Regions from separate parts of the Afipia sp. DC4300-2b1 genome, predicted to be linked through region 1. Evidence: riboswitches for the same ligand, from Rfam matches in the RefSeq annotation. Region 1 holds a riboswitch; the other holds the start of a gene.
What was found. Region 1 has a riboswitch for cobalamin ahead of ACP7AL_RS09920 (TonB-dependent receptor plug domain-containing protein). Riboswitches for the same ligand answer to the same signal wherever they lie in the genome.

Region 1 (8,167 bases):
GCAGGTCATTCCCGGCTGGTGGATCGACGACATCAACGACAATGGCGATCCGGAAGCCTGGGCGCGCGGCGAATTCGCCGAGATGTTTCCCGATGCGGCCTATCGCAGCAAGTTCTATCAGATCGACCGCAAGCGGCGCACGCTGTGCTGCATCGGCATCCACGGCCAGTGGATCTACATCGATCCCATCAGCGAACTTGTGATCGTCCGTGTCGCCGCCGAGCCGATCCCGCTCGATGTCGACAACTACCGCGCCTGGTGGCGCGGCTTCGCGGCCATCGTCCAGCACTTTTCGTAGGACGTCGGTTAGTTCATCGCGACCACGCCGGCATTCAGCGTGGTCGCGTAGGCGACCCAAGCCAGATACGGCGCGAGCAGCCAGGCCGCGAACTTGTCGGCGCGTGAAGCCGCGATCATTGTCATCACGATGGCGATCAACAGTCCGATGATGATAACGAGCGCGGTGCGGGTGCCGTGCCATCCGAAGAAGACCGGCGACCACGCCGCGTTCAGCGCAAGCTGAATCAGAAACCAGGTGATCGCCGAGGCCCGCGAAGCCGACGGCGCCGCGCGATCCCACAGGCGCCACAGGCTAACAGCCATCAGAATATAGAGTATGGTCCACGCGATGGGAAAAACTACCGGCGGCGGTGTCCACCACGGCTTTGCCAGCGCCGCATACCACACCGGGATTTCGGGCCGCGTCACATATGATTCGAGAATCCCGACGCCGAGACACAGCAGCAGGCAGAGGGCCAACCGCCCGGCTGATCTCGACGTCATGACATCCCTCCGTAGACGCTCAGCGCGTCAGCCTTTCCAGTTCGGGAAACGCGGCGTAAGTTACACCCTTACAAAGATCCTCGGTATCCTCGATGATGCGATCGAGCCGCCCGTCAACGTACACGCCGGCACGCTCCTTCACACCGGCGTAACGCCCCGCAATGCGCGCATTCAAGCGCACACACACGACATAGCGCCGTCGGCCCCCGACTTCCTTTTGCGCCGGTTCTGAAATCCCGGCGTCGCGTATGCCCGTTGGATCGTTCAGGTAGGTTCGCAGCAGCGCAAGCAGTTCGGGACGGTAGTTCGCAGGATACGGCTGGTTCTCGATGCCGCGATCGGCGGTGTAGGACAGGCCGTCGCTGCCGCCGGTCCACGTACAGCCCGCAAGACCGAGCGCAACCAGCGCCAGCGCAACGCTCCGCGTATATGTCACCAATTTGCAACGCATTCCGATGAAGTCCACAACCTGAGGCATCGCATTGGGTTTCTTGGACATTGTGTCATTGACAAGGCAACACCTCGCCGGTTGATTGCAACCACGGCACAGGTGCCAGCGCAAGCTGGCGAATAGGGAATTCGGTGCCGCCGTGCAGGCTCGTAAAAGTGACGTCTGCATGGCCATTCCGAAGCTGCCCCCGCAACTGTCAGCGGTGAGCCGTTGTCCAATATGCCACTGAGCGAAGGCTTTTCAGCCGGGCTTGGGAAGGCGGACAACGGCGACGATCCGCGAGCCAGGAGACCTGCCTGTACCGGTCATCCTTCCGTCGCACGGGGCGTGCGAAGGGGCGGCGTTCCGCAGCGGTGACGTGACGTAACTGTTGCGGAGGTTCGGCCGATGGCCTGTTTCCTCAGTCAGGACGGAACGTGTGGAGGCAGAAACCTGCCGCCGGCCGTCGTGTCTGCGCGTTCTCACCGCGCCTCCGCGATCACATGCATCGGCGGGGCTCTATCATGACCACTCTTTCCAAATCTCTCTTTCCGGCGGCGACGCTCGGACTCTCATTCGCAGCGGCATGCCTTGCGGGCACCGCCCTCGTCAGCCCTGCCCTCGCGCAGGATGCAGGCGGCGCGCTACCGGCGATCGAGGTGACTTCGCCAACGCTGGTACCAACACCGGTAAACCAGGTGGCAAGTTCGATCACCGTGATTACAGCAGCCGAACTCGAGCGCGATCAACGCCGCACGATCGTTGACGCACTCCAGGCGGTTCCGGGTCTCAACATCGTGCAAAGCGGCGGCCCCGGAAATCAGGCCTCTGTCTTTATGCGAGGCACCAACTCAAACCACACCAAGGTTCTAATCGACGGCATTGACGTCAGCGATCCAAGCACGCCAAACGGCGCTTATGATTTCGGAAACCTTCTGACCGGTGACATCGAACGAATTGAAGTCTTGCGCGGACCTCAGAGCGGTCTCTATGGCTCAGACGCAATCGGCGGCGTTATTTCGATCACTACCAAGAAGGGCGAAGGGCCTCCAAAGTTTACCGCGCGTGTCGAGGGCGGCAGTTTTGCCACCGTCAACAGTGCGGCGGGCGTAAGTGGATCGCAGGGGCCGGTCAGCTATGCTTTCAACGTGACGCAATTCCACTCTGGGAGCGTTGCGGTAACTCCGCTTTCCACATTGCCGCCCGGTCAGACGCGCAATAACGACGCTTACGACAATAGAACCTACTCCACAAAGGTGGGAGTGGATGTTTCCGAAAACCTGACGTTGAACTTCACGGGGCGATACACCGAGGCATCGCTTGACTATACGGGGTATGCGGCATTCGATCCGGCCTTCCCGTTTGGCGCTCCCGCCGCCCAGCAAAGCAACACAAAGACGCGACAGCTTTTCACACGCAGCGAAGCCGTGACGTCTTTCTTTGAGGGCCGCTGGAAGAACTATTTCGGCGTCAATTTCACGGACATGACCCGCGGCAACTTCGATCCGAACGGATTTGATTTCGTCAATTTCGTTCCGTTGCCGTTTACAACAAATCACGGCGAGCGGAACAAGTACGATTGGCGCAGCGTTGCGGCGTTTGTACCGGGACAAACGCTCGTTGTGGGCGCTGACTACGACATCGAACGCTTCGATTCGACCTCTGTCACGAGAAAGGAAAACAGCAACCGCGGCGCCTATGTCGAGTTGCAATCGCAATTCGCTGAAAGATTCTTCGTGGTGAGCAACGTCCGCGTTGACGACAACGATGCGTTTGGCGACCACACAACTTACCGCGTTGCACCGGCGTTTATCGTACCGGGCACCGAAACAAAGCTGAAAGCGAGCTACGGAACGGGCTTCAAGGCGCCTACGCTGACCCAGCTTTACGATACGTCATTCGGTCTCGCCAATCCGAACCTCAAGCCCGAAGAAAGCAGAGGTTACGATGTCGGATTCGAACAGCCCATCGCAAACGACAGGATCCGATTCGGCACGACCTACTTCAACAACGACATCACGAATCTGATCAACACGGCGGGTACATTCCCAAACACCAGGTACTTCAACGTGCAGGCGGCCAAGACGTCCGGCTTCGAAACGTTTGCCGCGATTACGTTCAATGATCGTTTCAAGGTACGCTTCGATCACACTTATACGGACGCCGTGGATGCCACCACGGGAATCGAGCTCACGCGCAGGCCGCGCCACAAGATGAGCTACTCTGCCATCTGGACGCCTGTCGACGATCTGACACTGACCGCGACAGCAATTACTTTCAGCAGTTTTCTGGATGTTCCGCGCTTTGGCGCAGTCAACGTGACGACTCCGGGATACACCGTCGTCAACATCGCGGCCAATTACAAGGTTGCCGAAGGCGTGACCGCGTTCGCACGGATCGACAATCTGCTAAACGAACAATACGTCAACCCGGACGGGTACCTTCGCCCCGGCTTCGGCGTGTTCGGCGGCATCCGCCTCGCCAGCGCCCCCTTCGGGCGCTGATCCCTACAAACAGCCCGGCCTGCAGTCATCGCATGACCGATGATCTGCAGGCCGTTCTTCTTTCCATGAACCGCTTCGATGCGGGGGCTATGCAATAGCGGTCACGGAAATATCCGTCTCGATCAGATGTGACGATGCTTCTTCACGATCACGACCTTGTGGCCGTGGCCACGATGATGCTTGTTCAAGCCATAGTGACGGTGATGGCGATGCTTCTTCACCACGACGACCTGCGCATGCGCCTTCGCGACCGACGGCTTCACGACGATGGTCTTGGTCACCGGGCCACGCTCGGTCTTGATGACGGTCGCCGCCATGGCAGGCGCGGCGAGCATTGAGGCGGCAACCAAAGCTGCGGAAATTGTCTTCAACATGGAAAGTCTCCTGTTTCATGCGATCGGGGGTGGCCGGTCGGATGGCCGGGTAACCGATCGTCGCAACAAATCTAGGACCCCCGCGCTGAACTCAGTCTGAAGCGCACCAATGGCTTCCGTTCATCTGGATGACAGTTTGGACATGCGCCCGGCCGGCGGGTGAACCGGAAATCGCCGGAATTATGACGGTCTGACGCAGGAATGTTTGAACCCGGCGGGTGTTTAAGACGTACAAACAGGATTAGGATCGTGTTTGCAGATCAACGGAGGCTACGCATGAGCAACTTGACCATCAGGCAGATATCTCTGGCATTTCTTCTTTCGGCGTTCGTTACGGCACCTTCGATCACCCTCGTGCAGGCAGCCCCTTCGGACACGCCCTCGCCTCCGGCCTCCGACACCAAATCGAAGCCCAAGGACAAGAAGAAAGACGACAGGAAGTCCTCGATCGACAGCCCTGCGTTCCTCCAGGGTTATCGCGCCGCCTATGCGACGATCTACGAACGCAGCCAGTACGCGGCGGCGATTGACCAGCTCAAGGCGCTCGGTCAGGACGACCGCGCCGATGTCGCCAATCTGATCGGATACTCGTATCGCAAGCTCGGCAACTACGAGCTCGCCAGTGTCTGGTATGAGCGCGCACTGAAGGCGGATCCGAACCACGTCCGTACCTGGCAGTATTACGGCCTGTGGCAGGTCGAACAGGGCAACCGCGAACAGGCGAAGCACCACCTCGCGAGGATCGAAGCGCTCGCAGGCCGCGACAGCGCCGAGTATCAGTCGCTGGCCTCCGCGCTGACCACCGGCCGGACGTCGTACTGACCGAACCGATCAACGGCGCGCGCCTGGCCACGGGCACGCGCCGTCCTCTTGGTTAACCCCGCGCGGGTCAAGCCGGATTTTGACCGCGCGGGACTGTTTTGCGCGGGCGATCCCGCCTCGACAACACCGGAAAACCTCGTATAGACGAAGCCCGCGCGCGCCACGACTTCGTGGATGCGCGCTCAGGGGCTGATCCGGATATGACGAAGCCGAGAAAATATGAGCGGATTGCCTTCGTGGCGGGCCCGAGCGATGAGGCCCAGCAGGCCCTCGCCCAGTTCACCGCGGCCTACGGCAACCAGCCGTCGGACAAGGCCGACGTGGTCGTGGCGCTGGGCGGCGACGGCCTGATGCTGCAAACGCTGCACCGGCATATGCGCTCCGGCATTCCGATCTACGGTATGCATCGCGGCACCGTCGGTTTCCTGATGAACGAGTTCAGCCAGCACTCGCTGGTCGAGCGGCTGGAAGCCGCGAAGCTGACCGTCATCAATCCGCTGCTGATGCGCGCCACCGACGTTCACGGCAAGGTGCACATCCATCACGCCATCAATGAAGTCTCGCTGTTCCGGCAGACCCATCAGGCGGCGCGCCTGCGCATCATGGTCGATGAGCACGAGCGCATGGCCGAGCTGATTTCCGACGGGATCATGGTGGCGACGCCCGCCGGTTCGACCGCTTACAATCTGTCGGCGCAGGGCCCGATCCTGCCGATCAACGCGGCTCTCCTCGCCCTGACGCCGATCAGCCCGTTTCGCCCCCGCCGCTGGCGCGGCGCACTGCTGCCCAACACGGCGTTCGTCGTGTTCGAAGTGCTCGAATCCGACAAGCGGCCGGTCGCCGCCGTCGCCGATCATGACGAGGCCCGCGACGTGCAGCGGGTCGAAATCATCGCGGACAAGACCATCTCGATCCGCATGCTGTTCGATCCCGGCCACAGCCTGGAAGAACGCATCCTCAGCGAGCAGTTCGGGTTCTGACCCGGCCGCCCCGGCCGTCTTGGATAACCCTTCGTTAACGGCGGCCGCATATAGTTAATGCGAGGTGTACCCTGGTCCGGGTGCGCCACCCCGGGCGGCGCATGTTCATTATCGATTTCAACAAGCTGCGGTTTCTCGTGTGCGACGACAATGCGCATATGCGTCGCATTCTGCGCACGCTGCTGCATTCGTTCGGCGCGCGCGAAGTCTATGAAGCGGAAGACGGCGCGACCGCGCTCGAGATGTACTCCCACTATGTCCCGGACATCGTCATCACCGACTGGTCGATGCCGATTTTCGACGGGCTCGAACTCGCGCAGATGATCCGCCAGCCCGACGGCGTGGGCAATCCTTACGCGCCGATCATCATGCTGACCGGACATTCGGAGAAGCGCCGCGTCATGGTCGCGCGCGACGCCGGCGTCACGGAATTCCTGGCGAAGCCGATCTCCGCCAAGGGATTGTATCAGCGCATCCTCAATGTCGTGGCCAATCCCCGGCCCTTCATCAAGACCAAGAACTATTTCGGACCGGACCGCCGCCGCAATCCCAACGCGGCCTATATCGGCGTCGAGCGGCGCACCGGCGGCAAAGCCGAAGTCGTGCAGCAACCCTCGCTGCTCGACAAAGCCCGTTCCGGAAACTAGGAGCACCCATGGCCCGCAAGCCGCCAGTCGAGATCAAGGTCGATACCTTCGCGGACCATCAGGTCATCTCGCAGCCCAACCCGCTGCGCAAGATGGTGCGGTATTCTGAAGAGAAGGATCTCGACGATCCGGTCGCGCGGGCCGAACAGGCGCTCGCCAGCCTGTCCGGCGAGTTCAACCACTGGATGCAGGTGGAGTGCGACCGGCTGAGCGCGGCCTATGCCGCAATCGCAAGCGAAGGACTGAACGGCGAGAACCGCGAGGAACTGTTCCGCGCGGCGCACGACATCAAGGGCGGCGCTGCGACGTTCGGCTTCCCCACCGCCGCTGCCGCGGCGGAAAGCCTGTGCCGGATTATCGAACATGCACCGGATCTCGCTCAGGTGCCGGGCGAATTGATCCAGCACCATGTCAACGCGATCCAGGCGATTTATCGCGAACAGTCGAAGATCAATGCCGTCGGCATGGCGGATGAACTGAGCAAGAAGCTTCGCGGCGTGGCGGACGAATATCTGATCCACGTCAACCGCGACCGGCCCGAACATCTCGAAGCGATCCTGTCGCCGAGCATCGTTCCGGAAGGCTGAATAACCCTCGATCAGTGTTTCCATCGCATGGTGTCGGGACGACGCGATGCGTCAACACTCCTTGCGGCGCGCCGGCGAAGGCCGGGATTCATCTTGCACGATGGCGCGTCATCCTGAGGTGCGAGCCGCGCTTGCGGCGAGCCTCGAAGGATGCGCGGCGGAGAAATCCGGATTTCACCGTCATCCCTCAAGGGCTCACAAGTGCTCGCACCTCAGGATGACGGCTCAAGCCAGATTTCGGCGATCTTCAAAATACTACGCCGCAATGCGCCGGTCGTAGTCATAATCGCGCTCATCGCGATCGTACCCGTCATACCGATCCATGGCAGTATCGACAAAGGCATGGACTGACGCGTCGATATGTCGAGCGTCATCTTCGGTTCGCATGTCGTCATAATGCAGCGGATCGGAATTCGCGACTACATAGACGTCCTGCACCGTATATTCATCCTTCGCGGAGTCATCGATATAGCGCGTGGTCTCGACACTGTCGCGATACTGCGGGTCGACCGCAGTGGCATCGTAAGTATCTTCAGCGCCGTAGATCTCGTCGTCCTCTGACGTCTCGTAAGCATCGTCGGCGGCATACGCATCCATGTCGTCGTCAGTCTGATAGGCGTCGTAGCCGCCCGCCTCTTCGGCAACATGCGCATTGAGCGTGCCGATAAAATCATCGGCCGCGAGTTCGTCGCAGAACAGGCGCGCTTCTTCCCGCGCCGATTCCATCGCAAAGCGCCGCAGCAGGATCAGCAGAGGTTCGGAGACCGTTTCGGCGGTTTCGCACTGGGTGAGCACGCGCTCGACCATGCGGCGGCGAAGCCGCGTCGCGCCCGCGACCGTGCCGACGAAGCCGATTTCATGCGACGCGTCGAGTGCCGCGCGGAACGCGCGATAGGTCGATTCCGGCAGGCCAGCCTTGACGAGCAGCGCGTTCAGGCTGACGCCGCCGCGATCGTGGACGATCGCAGCCACGCGGTTGCGCGGCAGGCCGGACAGTTCGACCAGCGATTCCTCGAACAGTTCGATGTTGCCTGAGAGAA
Region 2 (8,167 bases), on a different contig from region 1:
GGCTACGGCGGCTTGAAGAAACTCGGCGTCACGGTGGTCGCCGACCGCGCCGCCAAGATCGACCGCGATAAGAAGGAGGTCGTCCTCGCGAGCGGCAAGAAGCTGCCCTATGACCGGCTGGTCGTCTCGCCAGGCATCGACCTGAAATACGATTCCGTTCCGGGCTGGTCGCAGGCGGCGGAGGATGCCATGCCGCACGCCTGGAAGCCGGGCGCGCAGACGCTGCTGCTCAAGAAAAAGCTCGATGCGGTGCCGAACGGCGGCGTCATTGTGATGATTGCGCCGCCCAATCCCTATCGATGCCCGCCCGGTCCTTATGAGCGCGTGTCGATGATGGCGCATGCGCTGAAAAAGGCGCGCAAGGATCGCTCCAAGATTTTTGTGATTGATCCCAAGGAAAGTTTCTCGAAACAGGCGCTTTTCCAGGAAGGCTGGGAAAAACACTACAAGGGCCTGGTCGAATGGCTCGGGCCCAAGGTGCATGACGGGTTGAAATCGGTCGATCCCAAGACGGGCACCGTTGTCACCGGGTTCGAGACCTACAAGAACGCAGCGCTGGTCAACGTCATCCCGGCGCAGATGGCGGGCGCCATCGCGCGGGATGCCGGCCTTGCCAACACGACCGGTTACTGCGCCATCGATCCGGCAAGCATGAAGTCGTTGGCCGATCCCAACATCTACGTGCTCGGCGATGCCTGCATCGCCGGCGACATGCCGAAATCCGCGTTCTCCGCCAACAGCCAGGCCAAGGTCGCGGCCATGATGATCCGGGGCGAACTGGTGTCGGCGCGCACGTTCCCCGCGCGCTACACCAACACCTGCTGGAGCCTGATCGACACCGACGACTGCGTGAAGATCGGCGGGGCCTATGAGCCGAAGGACGGTAAGATCGCGGCGTCATCCACCTTCGTGTCCAAGACTGGCGAGGATGCCGAACTGCGCAAACAAACCCAAGCCGAAAACATGGGCTGGTACGCCGGAATTACAGCCGATATGTTTGCGTGATATGTCCATTGCCGACGGAACCCGCCGCGACGCGGCGGGTTTCGGTTACGTCTCCTCCTGCCAGCCTTCCAGCCCGCTTCAAAGGTCAAAACATATGATTGCTCGTTCGTTTGCCGCTGCCCTCGCTTTTGCCGCCGCCGTCAGTTTCGCCGGCACCGCCAACGCTCAGGACGTCGCCGCGGGTGAGAAGTCCTTCAACAAGTGCCGCGCCTGCCATCAGGTTGGTGAAACGGCGAAAAACAGCGTCGGTCCCGAGTTGAACGGCCTGTTCGGCCGCAAGTCGGGCAGCGTCGCGGGTTACAACTATTCCGAAGCCAACAAGAATTCCGGCATCACCTGGGACGAGGCTGTGTTCGCCGAATACATCAAGGACCCGAAGGCCAAGATCCCCGGCACCAAGATGGCCTTCGCGGGCATCAAGAAGGACGATGAGATCAAGGATCTCACCGCATATCTCAAGCAGTTCGGCGCCGACGGGAAGAAGAAGTAAGAGCCCGTCATTCCGGGGCGCGCTTTTGCGCGAGCCCGGAATCTTCATCAGTTGTCATCATGTCTGGATTCCGGATCAGCCCGCAAAACGGGCTGTCCGTAATGACAGCTTCTAAGCCGCCCCACGCGCCTGCCGGGCCGCTTCGACCATGTTGGTCAGCGCCGACCTGACCTCCGGCCAGCCGCGGGTCTTCAGGCCGCAATCCGGATTGATCCAGATCTGGTCCGCCGTCAAATGGCTGCGGGCCTTCTCGATCAGACCGGTCATCTCCTTGACATCGGGCACGCGCGGCGAATGGATGTCGTAGACGCCCGGTCCGATTTCGTTCGGATACCTGTAGGTCACGAAGGCGTCGAGCAGTTCCATCTTCGACCGTGAGGTCTCGATCGAGATCACGTCGGCATCCATCGCGCCGATGGCGTCGATGATGTCGTTGAACTCCGAATAGCACATGTGGGTGTGGATCTGCGTTTCATCCGCGACGCCCGAGGCCGTGATGCGGAAGCTGCCCACCGCCCAGTCGAGATAGGTTTTCCACTCGGACCGCCGCAGCGGAAGACCTTCGCGAAGCGCCGCCTCGTCGATCTGGATCATGGTCGCGCCGGCCTTTTCGAGATCGGTCACCTCGTCGCGGATCGCGAGCGCGATCTGGCGGCATGACTCGCTGCGCGGAATGTCGTCGCGCACGAACGACCAGTTGAGGATGGTCACAGGACCTGTGAGCATGCCCTTCATCGGGCGCCTGGTCAGCGACTGGGCATATTTCCACCATTCGACCGTCATCGGCTTCGGCCGCGAGACGTCACCGAACAGGATCGGCGGGCGCACGCAGCGTGAGCCGTAGCTCTGCACCCACGCGCTCTTGGTAAAGGCGAAGCCCGAGAGCTGCTCGCCGAAATACTGCACCATGTCGTTGCGCTCGAACTCGCCGTGCACCAGCACGTCGAGACCGATTTCCTCCTGCCACGCCACTGTGCGCTTGGTTTCCTCGCGCAGAAAGCCCTCATAATCGGCCTGGCTGATCGTGCCTTTGGTGAACGCGGCGCGCGCCTTGCGCACGTCGCTGGTCTGCGGGAACGAGCCGATGGTCGTGGTCGGAAAGGCCGGGAGCTTGAACCTCGCGCGCTGAATCTGTGCGCGCTTGGCAAAGGTGCTGCGGCGGTTGGCCATGTCCGCCGTGATCGCGGCGACACGTTCGGCAACCGCCTTGTTGTGCACTTTCGGCGAGGCCTTGCGCGCGGCGGCGGCGGCGGCCGAGGCCGCGAGTTCGTCTTTCACCGTGCTGCGTCCGACGGCGAGCGCCCGTCCGAGCGCAGAAAGCTCGCTCATCTTCTGCAACGAGAAGGCGAGCCAGCTCTTGAGATCCGCATCGAGCGCGGTTTCCTGATCGAGGTCGATCGGCACATGCAGCAGCGAGCATGACGGGGCGATTTCGATCAAATGCGCGCCGCGCTTGGTAACGACTGGCTCAATGCGATCGAGAATGGCCGGCAGGTTCGCGCGCCAGATGTTGCGTCCGTCGATGACGCCGACCGAAATCACGCGATCCGCAGGCATCTTGCTCAAGACCGTATCGATCTGACCCTTGCCGCGCACCAGATCGAGATGCACGCCCGCGACGGGCAGCTTGGCGACGAGATCGGCGTTGTCGCCGAGTTCACCGAAGTAGGTGGCCAGCATGATCTTGGTGCCGGGCACCTTGAGCGCGAGTTCGCTATAGGCCGTCTTCAACGCAGCCTTTTCGTCCGCATCGAGGTCGAGTACGAGGCAGGGTTCGTCAAGCTGCACCCAGTCCGCGCCTTCCGTTGCGAGCTTGTTGAGCACTTCGATATAAACCGGCAACAGCTTGTCCAGCAGCGACAGGTTGCTGAACGAGGCGTCATGGCTCTTGCCGAGCTTGAGGAATGTCACCGGGCCGATCAGCACCGGCCGTGTCCGATAGCCGAGCGCCCTGGCTTCCCTGTATTCGTCGATCGGCTTGGTCGAGGACAGTGCGAAGGTCTGATCCTTCGAGAATTCCGGCACCATGTAGTGATAGTTGGTGTCGAACCACTTGGTCATTTCCTGTGCCGGCGCGCCATGACCGTGGTGATGATGCGCATGGCCGTGTTCACATGCAGGGTCTTCGCCCTGCGAGCCGCGCGCCATCGCAAAATATGTTGCGAGCGAAACCTCGCCGCCTGTCCAGTTGTAGACATCCGGAATGGCGCCGACCATCACACTGGTGTCGAGCACCTGATCGTAGAAAGAGAAGTCGTTCGAGGGAATGACGGTCACGCCGCGCGCTTTCTGGCGCGCCCAGTTGTCGGCGCGAAGCTGCGCCGCCGTTCTGACGAGCGAAGCCTCGTCGATCCTGCCGGACCAGTAGCTCTCCAGCGCGGTTTTCAGCTCGCGGCGCGGACCGATCCGCGGCGTGCCGAGCGTGGCGACGGGAATGGAAGTAACGGAAGACGAATTCGACATCGGAAACCCCGTGATGTTGGGGCAGGGGCCGGACATGCGCGAACAACAGAGACGGCGGCGCCGTTCTCTCGCAAGCGACACACCGGGGCACCCCGCCCGTGGACGTAATGTGATCGCGGCAGGTCTCCTGGCTCACGGCTCAACGCCTTATGTCCGGCCTTCCCGAGGTTGTCGCCTCAGTGGCGTCGATGGACAGGCTCACCGTCTACAGTTGCGGGGGCAGCTCCGGACTTGCGCGATCCAAAACCGCGCGCACCGCATTCCCTCTTGGCTCCGGGCAACGTGCCCGCAGAACCGCGATGGTCACGTTATGTGAAGCGGCTCGCGCCGGGTCAAAGGGAAAGCTTCCCACTGCGGCGGCGTGGACCGCGTCCCCGTGGCCAGTGGGCAGCGATCCGGCGAGAATCGTGGAGACGATTCGTAAGGCAGCGGTACGGTGCGTGCGTGTTGCGCGGCCGCAGTCTCGGCGACGTCGAAAAAAATCTCGCGCGATTTGCTGAGCATTTCGCGCGTTTGCCGCTTTGGTCCCGTTATTCACACCCACCGGTGCTTGACAGTCAGCCTCGAACGCTACCAGATGTGGGTGTCACGGTTCCGCCGGGTCGCAAGACTTGGTGGCGAAGATGGGAAGCCGGTGAGTTGCACTCCGATGCAATAAATCCGGCGCTGCCCCCGCAACTGTAAGCAGTGAGTTGAATCCGACCGATGTCACTGATGCGTTTTCGCATCGGGAAGACCGGATTCAGCGCCGAACTGCGAGCCAGGAGACCTGCCGCGACACCAAAGAACGTCCACGGGCGGGGTGTCCGGCGGTCGCGTGCTTCGGTGCGTTCGCGCGCCGTGACCATGCGCCTTCGGCCCAAGCCCCAATTGCAACACGCACGGGGTCTGCCGATGTCACTCTCGATCGAACGCGAAGCCGCCAAATCCGCTCCTCTCATTCAGTTGCGTTCCGAGTCACTGGCTGTCCCTGCGGCGGAGCCGGCGCTCCAGATCATCCGCCGCAACGGCACGGTCTCGCCGTTCGATGCCAGCAAGATCTCGATCGCGATGACCAAGGCGTTCCTCGCCGTCGAGGGGCACACCGCGGCGGCGTCGCGCCGCATTCACGAGGTGATCGAGCAACTGACGGCCGAGGTGGTGAGCGCGCTGACCCGCCGGATCGGCGAGGGCCGCACCTTCCACATCGAGGATGTCCAGGATCAGGTCGAACTGGCGCTGATGCGCAGCGAGCACCACAAGGTCGCCCGTGCCTACGTGCTCTATCGCGACGAACGCCAGCGCCAGCGCGCCGAAGCCGCCGCCGCCAAGCCGGTGAAGGCATCCTCCGAGCCGCAGTTGCATGTCACGCTCGGTAACGGCACGCGCGTGCCGCTCGATGTCGAGCGCCTGACCCTGATTGTTCAGGAAGCGTGCGCCAATCTCGACGGCGTCGATGCCGCGCCTGTGCTCGCTGAAACCAGGCGCAATCTTTACGACGGCATCAGCCAGGACGAGCTTGCGCTGGCCGGCATCATGGCGGCGCGCACGCTGGTGGAGCAGGAGCCGAACTACGCTTACGTCAGCGCGCGTCTGCTGCTCGACAAGCTGCGCACCGAGGTTCTCTCGTTCGTACATGCCGCGCAGATCAGCGCCACGCAGGCGGACATGGCGGCGCGCTACGTCGAGTACTTCCCGGTCTATGTCAAGAAAGGCATCGAAGCCGAACTGCTCGATCCTGAACTGGCGCGCTATGACCTGAAGCGGATCGCGGCGGCGCTGAAGCCGGAGCGCGATCTGTCGTTCCAGTTCCTTGGCTTGCAGACGCTGTACGATCGCTACTTCCTGCATCAGGACGGCAACCGCATCGAACTGCCGCAGGCTTTCTTCATGCGCGTGGCGATGGGCCTTGCGATCCGCGAGATCGACCGCGAGGCACGCGCCATCGAGTTCTACAACCTGCTGTCGTCGTTCGACTTCATGGCGTCGACGCCGACGCTGTTCAACTCCGGTACGCTGCGGCCGCAGCTCTCGTCCTGCTTCCTGACCACGGTGGCCGACGATCTCGACGGCATCTTCAAGTCGGTGAAGGACAACGCGCTGCTGGCGAAATATTCCGGCGGTCTCGGCAACGACTGGACCCGCGTGCGCGGCCTCGGCGCGCACATCAAGGGCACCAACGGCGAAAGCCAGGGCGTGGTGCCGTTCCTGAAAGTCGCCAACGACACCGCGATCGCGGTCAATCAGGGCGGCAAGCGCAAGGGCGCGGTTTGCGCCTATCTCGAGACATGGCATGTCGACATCGAGGAATTCCTCGACCTGCGCAAGAACACTGGTGACGACCGTCGCCGCACCCACGACATGAACACCGCGAACTGGGTGCCGGATCTGTTCATGCAGCGCGTCGAGGCGGATGGCGACTGGACGCTGTTCTCGCCGGACGAGACGCCGGACCTGCACGATCTTTACGGCAAGGCGTTCGCCGAGCGTTACGCTTTCTATGAAGCGAAGGCTGCGCGCGGCGAGATGCGCGTGTTCAAGACGCTGCGCGCCACGGATCTGTGGCGCCGCATGCTGACCATGCTGTTCGAGACCGGACATCCCTGGATCACCTTCAAGGACCCGTGCAACCTTCGTTCGCCGCAGCAGCATGTCGGCGTCATCCACTCGTCGAATCTCTGCACCGAAATCACGCTGAACACGTCGGACGACGAGGTGGCGGTGTGCAATCTCGGTTCGGTCAATCTGCTCAACCACGTGGGTGAGGGCGGCATCGATCACGCGCGGCTGAAGCGGACGATCTCGACCGCGATGCGGATGCTGGACAATGTCATCGACATCAATTTCTACACCATCCCGGAAGCGCGCCGCTCCAACCTGCAACATCGCCCGGTCGGCCTCGGCCTGATGGGATTCCAGGATGCGCTGCATGCGCTGCGAATCCCGATGGCGTCGGATGCGGCTGTCGCATTTGCGGACACCAGCATGGAAGCGATCTCCTTCCATGCCATCTCGGCGTCGGTCGATCTCGCCGCCGAACGCGGTCAGTATCCGTCGTTCAAGGGATCGCTGTGGAGCAGGGGCATCCTGCCGATCGATTCCATCGAGATTCTGGCCGATGCGCGCGGTGGTCTTGATGCTGACTGGTCGGCAACGCTGGACTGGACTGCACTGCGCGCGCGGGTGCAGTCGGTCGGCATGCGCAACTCCAACGTGATGGCGATTGCGCCGACGGCGACCATTTCCAACATCTGCGGCGTGGCGCAGTCGATCGAGCCCGCCTACCAGAACCTCTATGTCAAATCGAACATGTCCGGCGATTTCACCGAAGTAAACGAGTTTCTGGTTCGCGATCTGAAGGCCCGCGGCCTTTGGGACGAGGTGATGGTGTCGGACCTCAAGTACTTCGACGGCAGTGTCGGCTCCATCGACCGTGTGCCGGACGATCTGAAACTGCTCTACGCAACGGCGTTCGAGATCGACAGCGCGTGGCTGATCGAGGCTGCGGCACGGCGGCAGAAATGGATCGATCAGGCGCAGTCGCTCAATCTCTACATCGCCAATCCGTCGGGCAAAAAGCTGGACCAGCTTTATCGCCTCGCATGGACGCGCGGATTGAAGACCACCTACTACCTGCGCTCGCGCAGCGCCACCCATGTAGAGAAATCCACGCTCAAGGGCACCGACGGCAAGCTCAACGCGGTCTCGTCAACGCCTCTCGCGTCACTGCCGGTGAACAAGCCCATCGTCATATCGCAGGCCTCGACCGCGCCGGATCTGTCCGATGCGGTGGCGTGTTCGATCGACAATCCCGATTGCGAGGCGTGCCAGTAAGCAGCCTCGCCGTCATTGCGAGCGAAGCGAAGCAATCCACCTTTGAAAAGTCACGGATTGCTTCGTCGGCTTCGCCTCCTCGCAATGACGAAATTGGCAACATCCGACGTTAGACAAGAAAGACGATCTTCATGCTCGACTGGTCCGAACCCGCACCTGCCAAACCCGCTACCAACCTGCCGCCCATTCTGACCGGTCAGCCTGTCGTATCGGAGCAAGCCGACGCAACCGGCCTCGGCACCATCGACCGAAGGGGTGGCCGCGTCTCGGTCGACGACAAGGCGATGATCAACTGCCGCGCCGACGTCAATCAATTGCTGCCGCTCAAATACAAATGGGCATGGGAGAAATATCTCGCCGGCTGCAACAATCACTGGATGCCGACGGAAGTGTCGA

Region 2: linked by a shared signal. The riboswitch ahead of ACP7AL_RS17780 (ribonucleoside-diphosphate reductase subunit alpha) and the one ahead of ACP7AL_RS09920 (TonB-dependent receptor plug domain-containing protein) in region 1 are both predicted to bind cobalamin.

The regions. Positions count from the first base shown of each region.
Region 1 covers NZ_JAFCSX010000002.1:660,805-668,971, reverse strand. Annotated here, with positions in the region: gene ACP7AL_RS09935 (serine hydrolase domain-containing protein) at 1-298, shown strand, start outside; gene ACP7AL_RS09930 (TspO/MBR family protein) at 307-783, opposite strand; gene ACP7AL_RS09925 (hypothetical protein) at 803-1,234, opposite strand; cobalamin riboswitch at 1,315-1,548, shown strand; gene ACP7AL_RS09920 (TonB-dependent receptor plug domain-containing protein) at 1,738-3,717, shown strand; gene ACP7AL_RS09915 (His-rich protein BRANT) at 3,840-4,091, opposite strand; gene ACP7AL_RS09910 (tetratricopeptide repeat protein) at 4,368-4,913, shown strand; gene ACP7AL_RS09905 (NAD kinase) at 5,114-5,893, shown strand; gene ACP7AL_RS09900 (response regulator) at 5,995-6,540, shown strand; gene ACP7AL_RS09895 (Hpt domain-containing protein) at 6,549-7,127, shown strand; gene ACP7AL_RS09890 (DUF2336 domain-containing protein) at 7,383-8,167, opposite strand, start outside.
Region 2 covers NZ_JAFCSX010000004.1:254,721-262,887, forward strand. Annotated here, with positions in the region: gene ACP7AL_RS17765 (FCSD flavin-binding domain-containing protein) at 1-1,005, shown strand, start outside; gene ACP7AL_RS17770 (c-type cytochrome) at 1,100-1,495, shown strand; gene metE (5-methyltetrahydropteroyltriglutamate--homocysteine S-methyltransferase) at 1,607-3,958, opposite strand; cobalamin riboswitch at 4,059-4,272, opposite strand; cobalamin riboswitch at 4,531-4,749, shown strand; gene ACP7AL_RS17780 (ribonucleoside-diphosphate reductase subunit alpha) at 4,853-7,771, shown strand; gene ACP7AL_RS17785 (ribonucleotide-diphosphate reductase subunit beta) at 7,903-8,167, shown strand, end outside.